DNA from 3 places in the Constrictibacter sp. MBR-5 genome. Region 1 is predicted to be linked to each of the others. Evidence: riboswitches for the same ligand, from Rfam matches in the RefSeq annotation. Region 1 holds a riboswitch; each other region holds the start of a gene.
What was found. A riboswitch is a leader RNA that binds a small molecule or an ion and turns the genes downstream of it on or off. The one in region 1 is predicted to bind thiamine pyrophosphate.

Region 1 (4,740 bases):
CGCATCGTCGCGGCAGCCCGGCCGGAAGCCCGCCCACATCTCGACGACCGGAAGCTCCTCGATGCCCGGCACGGCCCGCCAGGCGGCCTCGAGCAGCGCGAGGAGGCCGCCGGCCGTCATGTTGGTGTCGAAGCCGCGCTCCTCCACGGTGGCGCCGACGATCAGCCGGCCGTCGTTGCGCGGCACCAGGTAGATCTTCGGTGCCCACAGCACGTGCCGGACCAGCGGCTCCGCCGGATCCATCTGCAGCGCCAGCATCTGTCCCTTGATCGGCCGCACGGGCGGCAGGATCTCCGGCGGCAGGCCGCCGATCTCGCGCGACCAGGGGCCGGCGGCGAGCAGCACGACATCCGCCGGCTGGAACGCCTCGCCGAGGTCGAGCCCGACGGCCCGGCCGCCCTCGATGACGATGCTGCGCACGGGCATGTGCTCGTGCACCCGCACGCCGGCACCGGCAGCGAGCTTCGCCAGCGCCTCGACCAGCGGCCGGTTGTCGACCTGATGATCCTCCGGACAGAAGATCCCGCCCGCGACGCTGCCGCGCAGATAGGGCTCCATGGTGCGCGCCTCGACGGCGCTGACCTGTCGGCTCTCGACCCCGAAGCGGCGCTGGACGTCAAAGGTGAACTGCAGCTGGCGCAGCTCGTCGCGGTTGGTCGCGACGACGAGCGTTCCCTCGGCGCGATAGCCGATCGGGATGCCGGCGCCATCCTCGACCTCGGCGGCGAAGTCGGGCCACATCAGCTGGCTGCGCCGGTTCAGCGCGAACAGCTTCTCCTCGCCCGGCTCGACCTCGGCACCGGCAGCGAGCATGCCCGCCGCCGCCCAGGTGGCGCCCCGGCCGGCCGCTCCCTTGTCGTAGATGTCGACGCTGCAGCCGGCCTGCGCCAGCCGCCAGCCGACGCCCAGGCCGATCACCCCGGCGCCGACGATGGCGACGCGCGGGCAGTCCGTGGGCGGCTTGTGGGTCAAACACGTCATGGCGCTCTCCCTGCGCTGGCATTACCCAGGTCAAGTTCGACGGGTATGTTCTCAGCCGGCCGTGGATCCCTTGGCCAGCACCCCGGTCGCAAACTGTCATAGAATTTCGGACCCGCCGTGGCACCTTGCAAGGGGCTTTCGGGGCAGGAGCCTTTCGGGATGTCGTCGTCCGGGGGCTCAGCCGGAGGGGGCGCGCGCCGCGGATGCCACCGCCGGATCGGGCACGTTCAGTTGGATGACCGTGAAGAACGTGCGTTCCGCGTTCTCCGCCGTCGGCGATCCCCGCAGCAGCCGGCCGTATCCGTCCGTCGGAAACCAGGACCGCGACACCGAGTCGGCGACGTTGCCGCCGATCGCGCCGACCCGGCCGGCCTCGACGACCGTCACGATGTCGCAGTGCATGCCGCGCGAACTGCCCATCTCGTCGGCACGATCGGCAACCGTCGTGATCCGTGCCTCGACGGGCCGCGAGCGGTCGGCGCAGATCAGGTCGCCGCGCCGTGGCGCATACTGCTCCAGGTCGTAGGGCTGGAACACCGCCGCGACACCGTAGCGCGCCTGCCGCTCGATCAGCGCGTCGATATAGTTGCGATGCCCGGCGTCCCACGGGAAATCGTCACGGTCGATGCCGGCGGTGCGCATGACGTATGAGACGAAGACGGCCGACCAGGCTTCCGCGGTCCAGGCCGGCTCACCGGCCTGATAGCGCGACTTCTCCTCGCGGATATAGCCCGCCCAGCGGCCGCGCACCGCGTTCCAGTAGGCGAGGACGTTGGGGAAGATGCGCCGATCGGTTTCGAGCAGGCCGGTGAATATCTCCTGCGCGGTCCCCGTGCTGAAGTCGATCTCGGTGCCGCCGAAGTCGCGCCATTCGCGCTCGGCGATCTCCGCGATCCGCTCGCGCATGGAGGCAGGATAGGAGATCGGCGGCCACTCCGGCTCGGCCTGCGCGGCCCCCGACGGGGGCCGGCCCGCACAGGCACTCAGGACGAACAGGCCGGCGGCGAGCAGAAGCCGTACCGGCCGCGACGCGGACGCGACCGTCAAACCGGCCCCACGACCTTCCCCGGATTGAGCAGTCCCTCAGGGTCGAGCGCGCGCTTTATCGTCCGCATCACCTCCATCGCCTCGCTGCCGTGCTCGGCTTCCAGATAGCCGATCTTGCCGTAACCAACGCCGTGCTCGCCGGTACAGGTCCCGCCCATGGCGAGCGCCCGGCGCACGAGGCGATCGTTGATCTCGCCGGCGACGCGCAGTTCCTCCGGATCGTTCGGGTCGATGACGTAGACGAGGTGGAAGTTGCCGTCGCCGACATGCCCGACCAGCGGCACCGGGAAGGGTGCGTCTCGGGTGTCTGCCTGCGTCTCCAGGATGCACTCGGCCAGCCGCGAGATCGGCACGCAGACGTCGGTCGGCCAGCCCTGCGCGCCCGGCCGCAAGGCGATCGCGGCGTAGAAGGCGTCGTGCCGGGCCTGCCAAAGACGATTGCGTTCCTCGGGGGAGGCCGACCAGCGGAAGCCCGGCGCACCGTTGTCCGCGGCGAGCGCCTTGACCATCTCCGCCTGTTCCTCCACGCCGCGCGGCGTGCCGTGGAATTCGAAGAAAATCGTCGGCGCGACGTCGTAGTCGAGCTTCGAGTAGGCGTTGCACGCCGCCATCTGGCGCTCGTCGATCAGCTCCATGCGCGCCACGGGAATGCCGGACTGGGCGATCTGGATGACCGTGTCGACCGCAGCCGCCATGTCGGGAAACGGACAGACGCCGGACGAGATCGCCTCCGGGATGCCGTAGAGCTTCAGCGTCACCTCGGTGATGATGCCGAGCGTGCCCTCGGAACCGACGAGCAGCCGAGTGAGGTCGTAACCGGCGGAGGACTTCCGCGCCCGGCCGCCCGTGCGGATGACGCTGCCGTCGGCCATGACGGCGGTCAGGCCGAGCACGTTCTCGCGCATCGTGCCGTAGCGCACGGCGTTCGTGCCGGAGGCGCGCGTCGCCGCCATGCCGCCGATGCTGGCATCCGCCCCGGGATCGATCGGAAAGAACAGGCCGGTGTCGCGCAGATGCTCGTTGAGCCGCTTGCGCGTGACGCCCGCCTGTACCGTCGCGTCGAGGTCCTCGGGGCTGACGCGCAGGATGGCGTCCATCTGCGACAGGTCGATGCAGACGCCGCCATGCAGGGCCGCCACATGCCCTTCGAGCGAGGTCCCCGTCCCGTAGGGAACGATCGGCACGCCGTGTGCCCGGCAGGCGACCACGATCTGGCGCACCTCTTCGGTGCTCCGCGCGAACGCCACCGCATCCGGGGCGTGCGCGGCGTGGAACGACTCGTCCTTGCCGTGCCGCTCCCGCACGGCCGCGTTCGTCGTCACGCGATCGCCGATCAGCGCACGCAGTTCGTCGAGGAGAATATCGGGGAAGCTGTTTCGCGGATAGGATGCGCCGTGCATCGCGGGCCTTCGTGTCCGGGAGAAGGCGCGCAGAATACAGCGCGGGCCGCCCCATGGCGACCGCGCGCGTGAGACCGTTGGATCAGTTGATCGCGACCGGGTTGATGATCGCCTGGACTGCGCCCTTGTAGCGCGGCTGCCCCAGAACGAAGAGGAACTCCGTGACGCCGTCCTTGATGAGCGCGCGGGTGTCGAGCGTCTCCAGGATGTAGATGCCGTTCTTGGCGAGCAGGATCTGGTGGCCCTCCCAGATGCGGCTGCCCGCGAAGGGCACCGCCTCGATGCCCCATGTGTCGGCACCGACGGCTACCGGCTCCAGCGAGGCGAGATAGGTGGCGGCACCGGCGTCGATGCCGGGCTCGCCGGCGCCGAAGCGCTTCGGGTCCTGCGCCAGCATCGACAGCCAGCCGGTGTGGAAGACCACCACGTCGCCCTTGCCGACCGTCACCTTCTGGGCCTGCATCGCCGCCTTCACGTCGTCGGCGGTGATCGCATCGCCCTCCTTCATCGCCTCGACGCCCTTGTGCTTGGCCATGTCGATCAGGACGCCGCGCGTCACGATCGGCGGGATCTTGTCGATGCCGAGCTTCTCCAGGCCCGTGACCTTGACGAAATCCTTCGCCTGGTTGCCGTTGTAGTAGGTGTTGTCGATGCCGAGGTGGCCGAGGCCGTCGATCTGCGTGCCGACGCCGAGCCAGCCCGTGATCATGTCGTCGTTGTAGCTCATCTTGTTCTCTGCCAGGGTCGAGCCCTGATATTGGTTCGGTGACAGCACCGTGACCGCCAGCGAGCGCGGCGGAAAGGCCGGCGTGTCGCGGCCCACGACGATGCCGAGCGGATAGGCCTTGCCGGTCTTCACCAGCTTCGCCGCCTCAAGCACCTTTGCCGGCGTCAGCAGGTTGGCCGCGCCGATCTCGTCGTCGGCGCCCCATTTGGAGGGATGCCACTTGTCCTGCGCGAAGGCGGGCGCGACGGTGGACGCAGCAGCCAGCAGGCCGGCCGCACAGGCCAGCGCTATACGGGTTCTCGACATGGTTTCCTCCGGCTTGTTCTGTTCGGGCGGTCCGTTGATGGCCGCCGCCGGAGATCGTCCGCCGCCCGTTCCAGGTGGTCAAGTACGCCATTATTGGTGATGGAAAGCAGAAGAGCCGCCCACGGGGGCGGCTCTTCTGTCCGGTAGTATCCGGTACGCTGAGCGGCGAAGACGCCGATCAGTTCTCGATCTTCTTCAGGCCGTTCGCCTCGATCACGACCTTGTCCAGGCCGACGCCGTCGACCGGCTTCATGCCCTCGACAGTGACCGTGCACATGG
Region 2 (4,740 bases), on a different contig from region 1:
CGCGAGCCGACCCACTCGCCGACCACGGCGCCGATCGGCGCCACCGCCGTGGCGACCCGCATGCCGGAGGCGAGGGCGGGCAGGGCGGCCGGAATGCGGATGTGGCGCAGCACCGCCCACCGTCCGCCGTTCATGACCTGGGCGAGATCGAGCCAGCCCGGCTCCGTCCGGCGCAGCCCGTCGAAGAAGGCGGCGGTGACCGGGAAGTAGATGATCATCGCCGCCATCGCGACCTTCGACTGGATGCCGTAGCCCAGCCACAGCACCAGCAGCGGCGCGATGGCGAATACCGGGATCGCCTGGCTGACCACCAGCACCGGCAGCAGCCAGCGCCGGGCGGGTCGGAAATAGGCCATCGTCAGCGCCGTCCCGACGCCCAGCGCCAGCCCGAACACGAGGCCCAGCAGGATCTCGGCCAGGGTCGTGCCGGCGTGCGGCAGGATCAGGTCCCAGCGCTGGAACAGCGCGCGCCCGACCGAGAGCGGCGGCGGCAGGATGAAGAACTGCACCCCCGTCACCGTGACCAATGCCTGCCAGGCGGCCAGCAGGCCGGCCAGGATCACCAGCGGACGCAGCGGTCCCGGAACGGTCATGCCGCCTCGCGCGCTGCACCGAGCAGGCCGAGCAGCTCCGCCTGTTCGGCGAGCAGGCGTGGGTCGGCCACGTCGCGGGGGGCCTGCCCGGGCGGCACCGGCGCTTCCTGCAGCGTCGCCGGCCGCCCCGACAGCACCAGGATCCGATGGCCGAGGCGCAACGCCTCCAGCGGATCGTGCGTCACCAGCAGCACGGTGCGGCCGGCCAGCAGCCGCCCGGCCAGCGTCTGAAGCTCGTGCCGCGTCACCACGTCGACGGCGGAGAAGGGCTCGTCCATCAGCACGACCGGCCGGTCCTCGATCAGCGTGCGCACCAGCGCCGCGCGCTGGCGCATGCCGCCGGACAGCGATGCGGGGCGGTCTCCCAGGTTCCCGCCGAGGCCGACGACGGACAGCAGTTCGACCGCCCGGTCGCGGGGAGGGGCCTGCCCACGCAGCCGGCTTCCCAGCAACACGTTGTCGAGCACCGACAGCCACGGCAGCAGCAGGTCCTGCTGGCCCATCCAGGCCATCCGGCCGGCCAGCGGCCGGCCGTCGTCGCAGGCGACCGCCACGTCCGGCCCGTGCGCGACGAGCCCGGCGACCATGCGCAGCAGCGTCGTCTTGCCGACGCCGCTCGGTCCCAGCAGCACCGTCCAGCCGCCGGCGGCGAGCGTCACGTCCAGGTTCTCGAACAGCAGCATGTCGCCGAACGCCATGCGCCGGGCGCGCACGGTGACGGAGAAGGCGGCCTCGCCGCCGGGCGGTCTGCTGGAAATCGCACTGCTCCCTACACCGGTGCGAGCCGGATCAGGTTCCAGGGGTCGTCCGACATGGACCTCTCAGCCGGCACCGCCGGCTCCCCCGAGTGACGTTCGGAACGTGTGCGTCGAAGCAGGGCCGGTCAAGGCCGACGGGTAGAAGACGACTCTCCCACCGGCCGTCGCCGCCTCGCTCAGCCCGTTCCCTTCTTCAGCGTGTCGAGTTGCTGCCGCGCGCCGGCGATCATGCAGGCGACATCGGAGGTCAGCATGACCATGTCGAAGCCGCGCTTCACGGCGGCGGCGGCGAACTCGCCGCTCGCGCAGTGCATGGCGGCCTTGATGCCGTGCTTGTGCGCGGCGGCGAGGATCCTGTCGCAGGTCTCGAGGTGGAGCGGATCGGGATTGTCGGCGCGCGGGGCGAGGCCCAGGGCGAAGGACAGGTCGGCCGGCCCGATATACACGGCGTCGAGCCCGGGCGTGGCGCAGATGGCCTCCAGGTTCTCGATGCCCTCCTTGGTCTCGATCATGGCCATCACGACGATCTCGTCGTTGGCCTTGGTGCCGTAGTCGGCGCCGCCATAATGGGCGGCACGGATCGGGCCGGAGGACCGCATGCCGACGGGCGGGTAACGGCAAGCCGCGACCGCCATCGCCGCCTCTTCCGCCGTGTTCACCAGCGGCACGATGATGCCATAGGCGCCGAGGTCCAATGCCCGCATGATCGGCGCCGGGTCGTTCCAGGCGACGCGCACGACCGGGGCCGTGTCCGTCTGGGAGATCGCCTGCAGCATCGGCAGGACGTCGTTCATCTCCGAGGTCCCGTGCTGCAGGTCGACGCAGAGCGCGTCGAAACCCTGGCGCGCCATGACCTCGGCCGTGAACCCGTGCGAAACGGAGAGCCACCCCAGCGTCACGTATTTGCCGTCGCGCCACATCTGCTTGATCTTGTTCGGTCGCATCGGTGGTCCTCTCCTCCCGTGAATTGTGCGGCGATCGCACGATCGTCGCCGCCGGAACGCTTGGCTTCGGTGTGTCTGCTTCAGCCGGTGGGCGGCTGACGCGGGTCGAGTGCCGGAGACTAGCCGCCGTTCGGCTCCGCGCAAAGGCGACCCCGGCGCCGGTCGCCGCGCGCGGTGGCCGCGGCAGGATGTCCGGTGCGCCCGCCCCGGTGCCTTGCGCCACGCGCCCCCGCCGCTAAGATCCGGCTCCCGCCGGAATGGACGGGCCAGGGTGGACGGAGTGACATGCCGGGACGCGACTTTCTGCGAACGATGGGGCTGGCCGCGATGCTCGCGTTTGCTTCCGCGACGGGTGCGCTCGCCTGCGCGAACCCGCCCCAGCCGGAGCTGCCGCGCTCGGCGCTGCTGATCGAAACCGCGACGGGACAGGAGGGCTTCTCGGTCGAGGTGGCGCGCACGCCGGAGCAGAAATCCTGCGGCCTGATGCTGCGTCAGCGGCTGGGCCATGGCGAGGGCATGCTGTTCGTCCACCAGCCGCCGAGCGAGGCGTGGATGTGGATGCAGAACACGCCGATTCCGCTCGACATGATCTTCATCTCGCCCATGGGCCGCATCGTCCACATCATCCGCAACACGCGGCCCTTCTCGATGGAGACGATCGGCACCGCGGAGATCGTGTCCGGCGTGCTGGAGGTGCGCGCCGGCACAGTCGATCGGCTCGGCATCAAGCTCGGCGACAAGGTCCGCCACCAGGCCTTCGGCGTCGGCGGCTAGGGCGCCGCTTTTCGCGCCGGCCCACTTCGGTCACGATGCCGCGACGATCATAAGAGATCACCCGAGGGAATTCCCGTGACGCGCAAGAACAGCAAGCGGCTCGCCTACTTCGAGTCGTGGTTCCACCCGGTCGCCGACGAGATCCTGGCGCGCCGCCCGGACATCCAACCGGTCCGCCTGGAATATGCCGGCGACGCCGAGGCGAACTGGACCGCGATGGCCGAGGCGCACGGCTACCAGGTTTCGGCCCGGACCGAACTGCGCGCCCCCTGGTTCCCCGGGCGCTCGATGCTGGCGCGGTGTCCCAACCTGCTCGCCGTCTCGTCCACGGGGGCCGGCTACGACGTGGTCGACGTCGACGCCTGCACCGAGATGGGCATCATCGTCGTCAACCAGTCGGGCACCAACAAGGAGGCGGTCGCCGAACACGCCCTCGGCATGATGCTCTGCGTCTCCAAGCAGATGATCCAGTCGGACCGGGCGCTGCGCCGCGACCGCGACTGGGACCGCGGCGGCTTCACCGGCCGCGAGATGCGCGGCAAGACCGTCGGCGTCGTGGGTCTCGGCCAGATCGGCACGCGCACCGCCGAACTCTGCGGCGGCCTCTTCCGGATGCGCGTTCTGGCATACGACCCCTATCTCAGTGCCGAGGAGATCCGCGCGCGCGGCGCCGAGAAGGCCGAACTGGCCGACCTGCTGCGCGAGGCCGACTACGTCTCGGTCCATTGTCCGCGCACGGCGGAGACGCTCGGCATGTTCGGCGCCGCAGAGTTCGCGGCGATGAAGCCGACCGCCTATTTCGTCAACACGGCGCGTGGCGGCATCCACGACGAGCCGGCCCTGGCCGATGCGCTGAAGCGCGGGCTGATCGCCGGCGCCGGCATCGACGTCTTCCTCGACGAGCCGCCGCCCATGGACCATCCGCTGCTCGGCCTCGACAACGTGATCGTCTCCATGCACATCGCCGGCATCACCGAGGAGGCGCGCGAGGCGATGGCCGCCGCTGCCGCGGAGCAGTGGATCACGATCTTCGACGGCAAGCGCGCGCCGCGCATCGTCAATCCGGAAGCCTGGCCCGCCTATATCGCCAGGTTCGAAAAGATCCTGGGATTCAAGGTGGAGGACAACGCATGAACCCGAACGCCAAACGCATCTCCTATTTCGAGTACCTGCCGAACAACGAGGCCTTCAAGGAGGTCGTGGCACGCCGCGCCGACGTCGACCTGACGCGCATGGTCTATGCCGGGCCCGAGGCCGACAACTGGAAGCAGCTGGCGCAGACGCACGTCTATCAGGTGACGGCGGCGCGCGACGACCTGCCCCGCCAGTATTTCGCCGAAGCCGACCTTCTGGCGCGCTGCCCGAACCTGCTCGCCGTGTCGAGCAACGGCGCCGGCTACGACACGGTCGACGCCGACGCCTGCACCGCGGCCGGCGTCCTCGTCGTCAACCAGACGGGCGGCAACAAGGAAGCGGTCGCCGAGCATGTGCTCGGGCTGATGCTCTGCCTGTGCAAGCGCATCATGGAGACCGACCGCTACATGCGGCACACCGGCGGCATCAACCGCAACGCCTACATGGGCACCGAGATCCAGGGCAAGACGATCGGCATCGTCGGCCTCGGCAATGTCGGCTCGCGCGTGGCGCAGATCTGCCGCGCCGCCTTCGACA
Region 3 (4,740 bases), on a different contig from region 1:
GGGTTTCGTCGATCACGAGGCGCGCTTCGCCCGTGCGGCGCTGCGCCTCCCGGTCCTGACCGACCGCGCCGGCTTCGAGGCGGCGCTTCGCGGGCTGCCCGCCTCGGTGCTCCGCGCCAAGGGCGTCGTGCACTTCGCCGAGGATCCCGCTGACGCCTTCCTCCTCCAGAAGACGGGCCGCAGCTGTACCCTGGCCTCCCTTGGTCGCCGTCCGCCCGACGGCGACGGCCTGGTCTTCATCGGGACGCCGGAGATGCCGTCCGCGGCCCTGCTGGCCGATGCGCTCGGCGGCGAACCGCTGGCGGACTGAACGGCTGCGCGTTGCCGGTTGCCGAACCCGGCAAGGGCGGCGAGACTTTCGTTCGGAACGTCTCGACGCTTCGAGGGAGGAAACCATGGCCACCGCCCAGTTCCAGCCTGACGGCGCGATCCCGATCATCGACATCGGAAACTATCTGGCGGGGAAGCCCGGCGCACTCGACCAAGCCGCGGCCGAACTGCGTTTCGCGCTGGAGAATGTCGGCTTCTACATCATCCGCGGCCACGGCGTGCCGCAGGAGCAGATCGACGGCGCCTTCGCGGCCGCGGCGGCGTTCCACGCACAGCCGATCGAGGCCAAGATGGCCCTGAAGATCAACGAGCACAATGTCGGCTACCTGCCGATGCGCGGCAACACGCTGCGCACCTCGGAGATCCAGAAGGACACGAAGCCGAACGCCAACGAGGCCTTCTTCGCCAAGCGCGACCTGCCGGCGGACCATCCCGACGTGATCGCCAACAAGCGCTTCCGCCCGATGAATCCCTGGCCGCAGAACGTGCCGGGCTTCCGCGAGGCCGTGGTCGCCTACAGCACCAGCCTGGAACGGCTGGCGCTGTCCCTGCTGCCGATCTACGCCCGCGCGCTCGAGTTGGCAGCGGACCATTTCGATGCGGCGTTCAGCGACCCGCAATACACGCTGCGCCTGACGCACTATCCCGAGCAGCCGGTCCGTGCCGAGGACGAGTTCGGCCTGGCGCCGCACGTCGACACCAGCTTCATGACGCTGCTGGCGCAGAACGACGTGCCGGGCCTCTCGATCCGCTCGCGCGACGGCGACTGGATCGACGCGCCGTCGATCCCCGGCACCTTCATCGTCAACGGCGGCGAGATGCTGCGGCGCTGGACCAACGACCGCTTCCTGGCCACGCCGCACCGGGTGATCAACAGATCCGGCCGCGAGCGCTACGCCGTCCCCTTCTTCTTCGACTGCAACATCGACCAGCCGATCAAGCCGGTCCCGACCTGCACCTCGCCGGACAACCCGCCGAAGTTCCCCGAGACGACCTACATGGAATACATGATCTGGTACCAGAACCGGAACTACGACGCCGTGACCGGGAAGACCGGCGGCGCGTAGGCGAGCAAGCATGCGGACGCCCACCCCGCAATGTCATCCCCGGACGCAGCGAAGCGGAGATCCGGGGATCCAGGCTCAGCGCTGAGGCTGTCCCCCGGATCCCCGGCTCGACGGGGCCGCGCCCCTCGCCCGCGGACGACGCGCAGGAATGCCCCGCCTACTCCGCCGCGGGCTTCGTCTCCTCGACCGGCCGGTAGATCTGGCTGCCGCCCTCGCGGAAGGCCTCGGCCATCTGCTCCATGCCCGAGTTGGCATAGTCGCGGATCTCCTGCGAGATCTGCATCGAGCAGAATTTCGGCCCGCACATCGAGCAGAAGTGCGCCACCTTGTGCGCGTCCTTCGGCAGCGTCTCGTCGTGGAAGGACTGGGCCGTGTCGGGATCGAGCGACAGGTTGAACTGGTCCTGCCAGCGGAACGAGAAGCGCGCCCGCGACAGCGCGTCGTCGCGGAGTTGCGCCCCCGGATGGCCCTTGGCCAGGTCGGCCGCGTGTGCGGCGATCCGGTAGGTGATGACGCCGGTCTTCACGTCGTCGCGGTCCGGAAGGCCCAGATGCTCCTTCGGCGTGACGTAGCAGAGCATGGCGCAGCCGTACCAGCCGATCATCGCCGCACCGATGCCGCTGGTGATGTGGTCGTAGCCGGGGGCGATGTCGGTCGTGAGGGGGCCGAGCGTGTAGAACGGCGCCTCGCCGCACTCCTCCAGCTGCTTCTCCATGTTGATCTTGATCTTGTGCATCGGCACGTGGCCGGGGCCCTCGATCATGACCTGGACGTCCTTCTCCCAGGCGACCTTGGTCAGTTCGCCCAGCGTCTCCAACTCGGCGAACTGTGCCGCGTCGTTGGCGTCGGCAATGGCACCGGGCCGCAGGCCGTCGCCCAGCGAGAAGCTGACGTCGTAGGCCCGCATGATGTCGCAGATCTCGTCGAAATGCTCGTAGAGGAAGCTCTCCTTGTGGTGTGCCAGGCACCACTTCGCCATGATCGAGCCGCCGCGGCTGACGATGCCGGTGACGCGGCTGGCGGTCAGGTGGATGTAGCGCAGCCGCACGCCGGCATGGACGGTGAAATAGTCGACGCCCTGCTCGGCCTGCTCGATCAGCGTGTCGCGATAGACCTCCCAGGTCAGGTCCTCGGCGACGCCGCCGACCTTCTCCAGCGCCTGGTAGATCGGCACGGTGCCGATCGGGATCGGCGCGTTGCGGATGATCCATTCGCGGATGTTGTGGATGTTGCGGCCGGTCGACAGGTCCATGACCGTGTCGCCGCCCCAGCGGATCGACCAGACCATCTTCTCGACCTCCTCGGCCACCGACGAGGTGACGGCCGAGTTGCCGATGTTGGCGTTCACCTTCACCAGGAAGTTCCGGCCGATGATCATCGGCTCCAGTTCCGGGTGGTTGATGTTGGCCGGGATGATGGCGCGGCCGCGGGCGATCTCGTCGCGCACGAACTCGGGCGTCACATAGTCGGGAATGCTGGCGCCGAAATCCTCGCCGTCGCGGACCGCCGCCTCCTTCAGGCGCTTGCGGCCCTCGTTCTCGCGGGTCGCGACATAGATCATCTCCGGCGTGACGATGCCGGCGCGGGCATAGGCCAGCTGGCTGACCGAACGGCCGCCGATCGCGCGGCGCGGCTGCGGGACGTTCGGAAACTCGGCGACGAGGCGTTCGCCGGTGGCGTAGCCGTTGTCCTCGGGCTTCACCGAGCGGCCGGTGTAGAGTTCGGTGTCGCCGCGTGCGGCGACCCACGCCTCGCGCAGGCGCGGCAGGCCCTTGTAGATGTCGATGGCGGCGTCGGGATCGGTGAACGGCCCGGACGTGTCGTAGACCATGACGGGCGGCTCGTTGGCCGTCGGCGACAGGGCGATCTCGCGCAGCGGGACGCGGATGTCGGGGTGCCCCTCGGCGGGTACGAAAATCTTGCGCGAGCCGGATATCGGCCCGGTCGTCACCGTGAAGCGTGGCGTCTTGGCTAGGTGGTTCATTGCTAGACCTCCGGTCGAAAAAGGACGCAGAGATCCGGCGCTGGTCGGTTGGGTTGGCATTTAGGCTGACCGCGGCCCGATCGGCCGCGTCGTTCCCGTTCCCTCCGCCGGCATGACCCGGATCAGGTACAAAGGGTCACCGCGTTGCAGGGAGCAGGTCGTTCGCTCCGATGCCGGCGGTATCTCAGCCCCCTAACGGGACCCCCCTCGGACGAGAGGCAGGGTGCGTCAGCCCGCCGCAGAGGTCAAGCCCAACGGACGCAGCCGCCCTTGGCGGGCGCGGCGCGATGCCCAACTATGGGGCGTCGCAACGAGGATGCCGCGATGGACTTCAGCGAAGACCAGATCCAGCGCTATTCGCGCCATATCCTGCTGCCCGAGGTCGGCGGCGCGGGCCAGGCGAAGCTGATGGGCGCGCGCGTCCTGATCGTCGGCGCCGGCGGCCTGGGCGCGCCGATGCTGCTCTATCTCGCCGCGGCTGGCGTCGGCACGATCGGCGTCATCGACGACGACACGGTCGACCTCTCCAACCTGCAACGGCAGGTGATCCACACCACCGGCAGTGTCGGACGGCCGAAGGTCGACAGCGCCATCGAGGCGGTGGCATCCCTCAACCCGGAGGTGCGGATCGAGGCGCACCGCGGGCGGCTCAATGCCGGCAACGTCATGGACATTCTCGCCGGCTACGACCTGGTCGCCGACGGCACAGACAATTTCGCGACCCGCTTCCTGCTGAACGACGCCTGCTACCTCGCCGGCAAGACGCTGGTGTCGGCGGCATTGCTGCGCTTCGACGGCCAGCTCTCGACGTTCAAGGCGCATCTGGGCGACCCGCATCCCTGCTATCGCTGCATCTTCCGCGAGCCGCCGCCGGCGGGCATGGTGCCCTCCTGCTCCGAGGCCGGCGTGTTCGGCGCCGTCGCCGGCGCCGTCGGCACGCTCCAGGCGACCGAGGTGCTGAAGGAACTGCTGGGCATCGGCGATTCGCTGTCGGGGTCGCTGCTCATGTACGACGCGCTGTCGACGACCTTCCGCAAGGTGAAGGTGAAGCGCGACGCCGAGTGCCCGCTGTGCGGCACGCATCCCGCCATCCACGACCTGTCCGCACACGCGCCCGGCAACGCGGCCCCAGCCGACGCGGGCGTCGCCTGATGGCGACGACGCCGCCGGACAAGCTGTCGGTGATCGTCCAGTCGGGCGATTTCGACCGGGTCCACTATGCGCTGATGACCGTCGCCGCCGCGGTCGCGGTGAACATGCCCGCCACCGTGTTCTTCACCATGGGCGCCTGCCGCGCCCTGGCGAAGCCGCAGGACGGCCGGCCCGGCTGGGCCGCGATGCGCACCGCCGGCGGCGAGG

Region 2: another riboswitch for thiamine pyrophosphate. It lies ahead of ABIE65_RS04515 (ABC transporter ATP-binding protein); the one in region 1 lies ahead of thiO (glycine oxidase ThiO).
Region 3: another riboswitch for thiamine pyrophosphate. It lies ahead of thiC (phosphomethylpyrimidine synthase ThiC); the one in region 1 lies ahead of thiO (glycine oxidase ThiO).

What each region holds. Positions count from the first base shown of each region.
Region 1 is NZ_JBEPTK010000003.1:191,646-196,385, forward strand. Features, by position in the region: gene thiO (glycine oxidase ThiO) at 1-981, opposite strand, end outside; TPP riboswitch at 971-1,076, opposite strand; gene ABIE65_RS07905 (DUF2272 domain-containing protein) at 1,159-2,028, opposite strand; gene ABIE65_RS07910 (FAD-binding oxidoreductase) at 2,025-3,428, opposite strand; gene ABIE65_RS07915 (cyclase family protein) at 3,511-4,461, opposite strand; gene ABIE65_RS07920 (hypothetical protein) at 4,640-4,740, opposite strand, start outside.
Region 2 is NZ_JBEPTK010000002.1:108,373-113,112, forward strand. Features, by position in the region: gene ABIE65_RS04510 (ABC transporter permease) at 1-593, opposite strand, end outside; gene ABIE65_RS04515 (ABC transporter ATP-binding protein) at 590-1,291, opposite strand; TPP riboswitch at 1,342-1,448, opposite strand; gene ABIE65_RS04520 (HpcH/HpaI aldolase family protein) at 1,528-2,295, opposite strand; gene ABIE65_RS04525 (DUF192 domain-containing protein) at 2,581-3,069, shown strand; gene ABIE65_RS04530 (hydroxyacid dehydrogenase) at 3,145-4,203, shown strand; gene ABIE65_RS04535 (hydroxyacid dehydrogenase) at 4,200-4,740, shown strand, end outside.
Region 3 is NZ_JBEPTK010000006.1:277,762-282,501, forward strand. Features, by position in the region: gene ABIE65_RS15270 (CobW family GTP-binding protein) at 1-310, shown strand, start outside; gene ABIE65_RS15275 (isopenicillin N synthase family dioxygenase) at 396-1,397, shown strand; gene thiC (phosphomethylpyrimidine synthase ThiC) at 1,555-3,381, opposite strand; TPP riboswitch at 3,463-3,599, opposite strand; gene ABIE65_RS15285 (HesA/MoeB/ThiF family protein) at 3,706-4,533, shown strand; gene ABIE65_RS15290 (hypothetical protein) at 4,533-4,740, shown strand, end outside.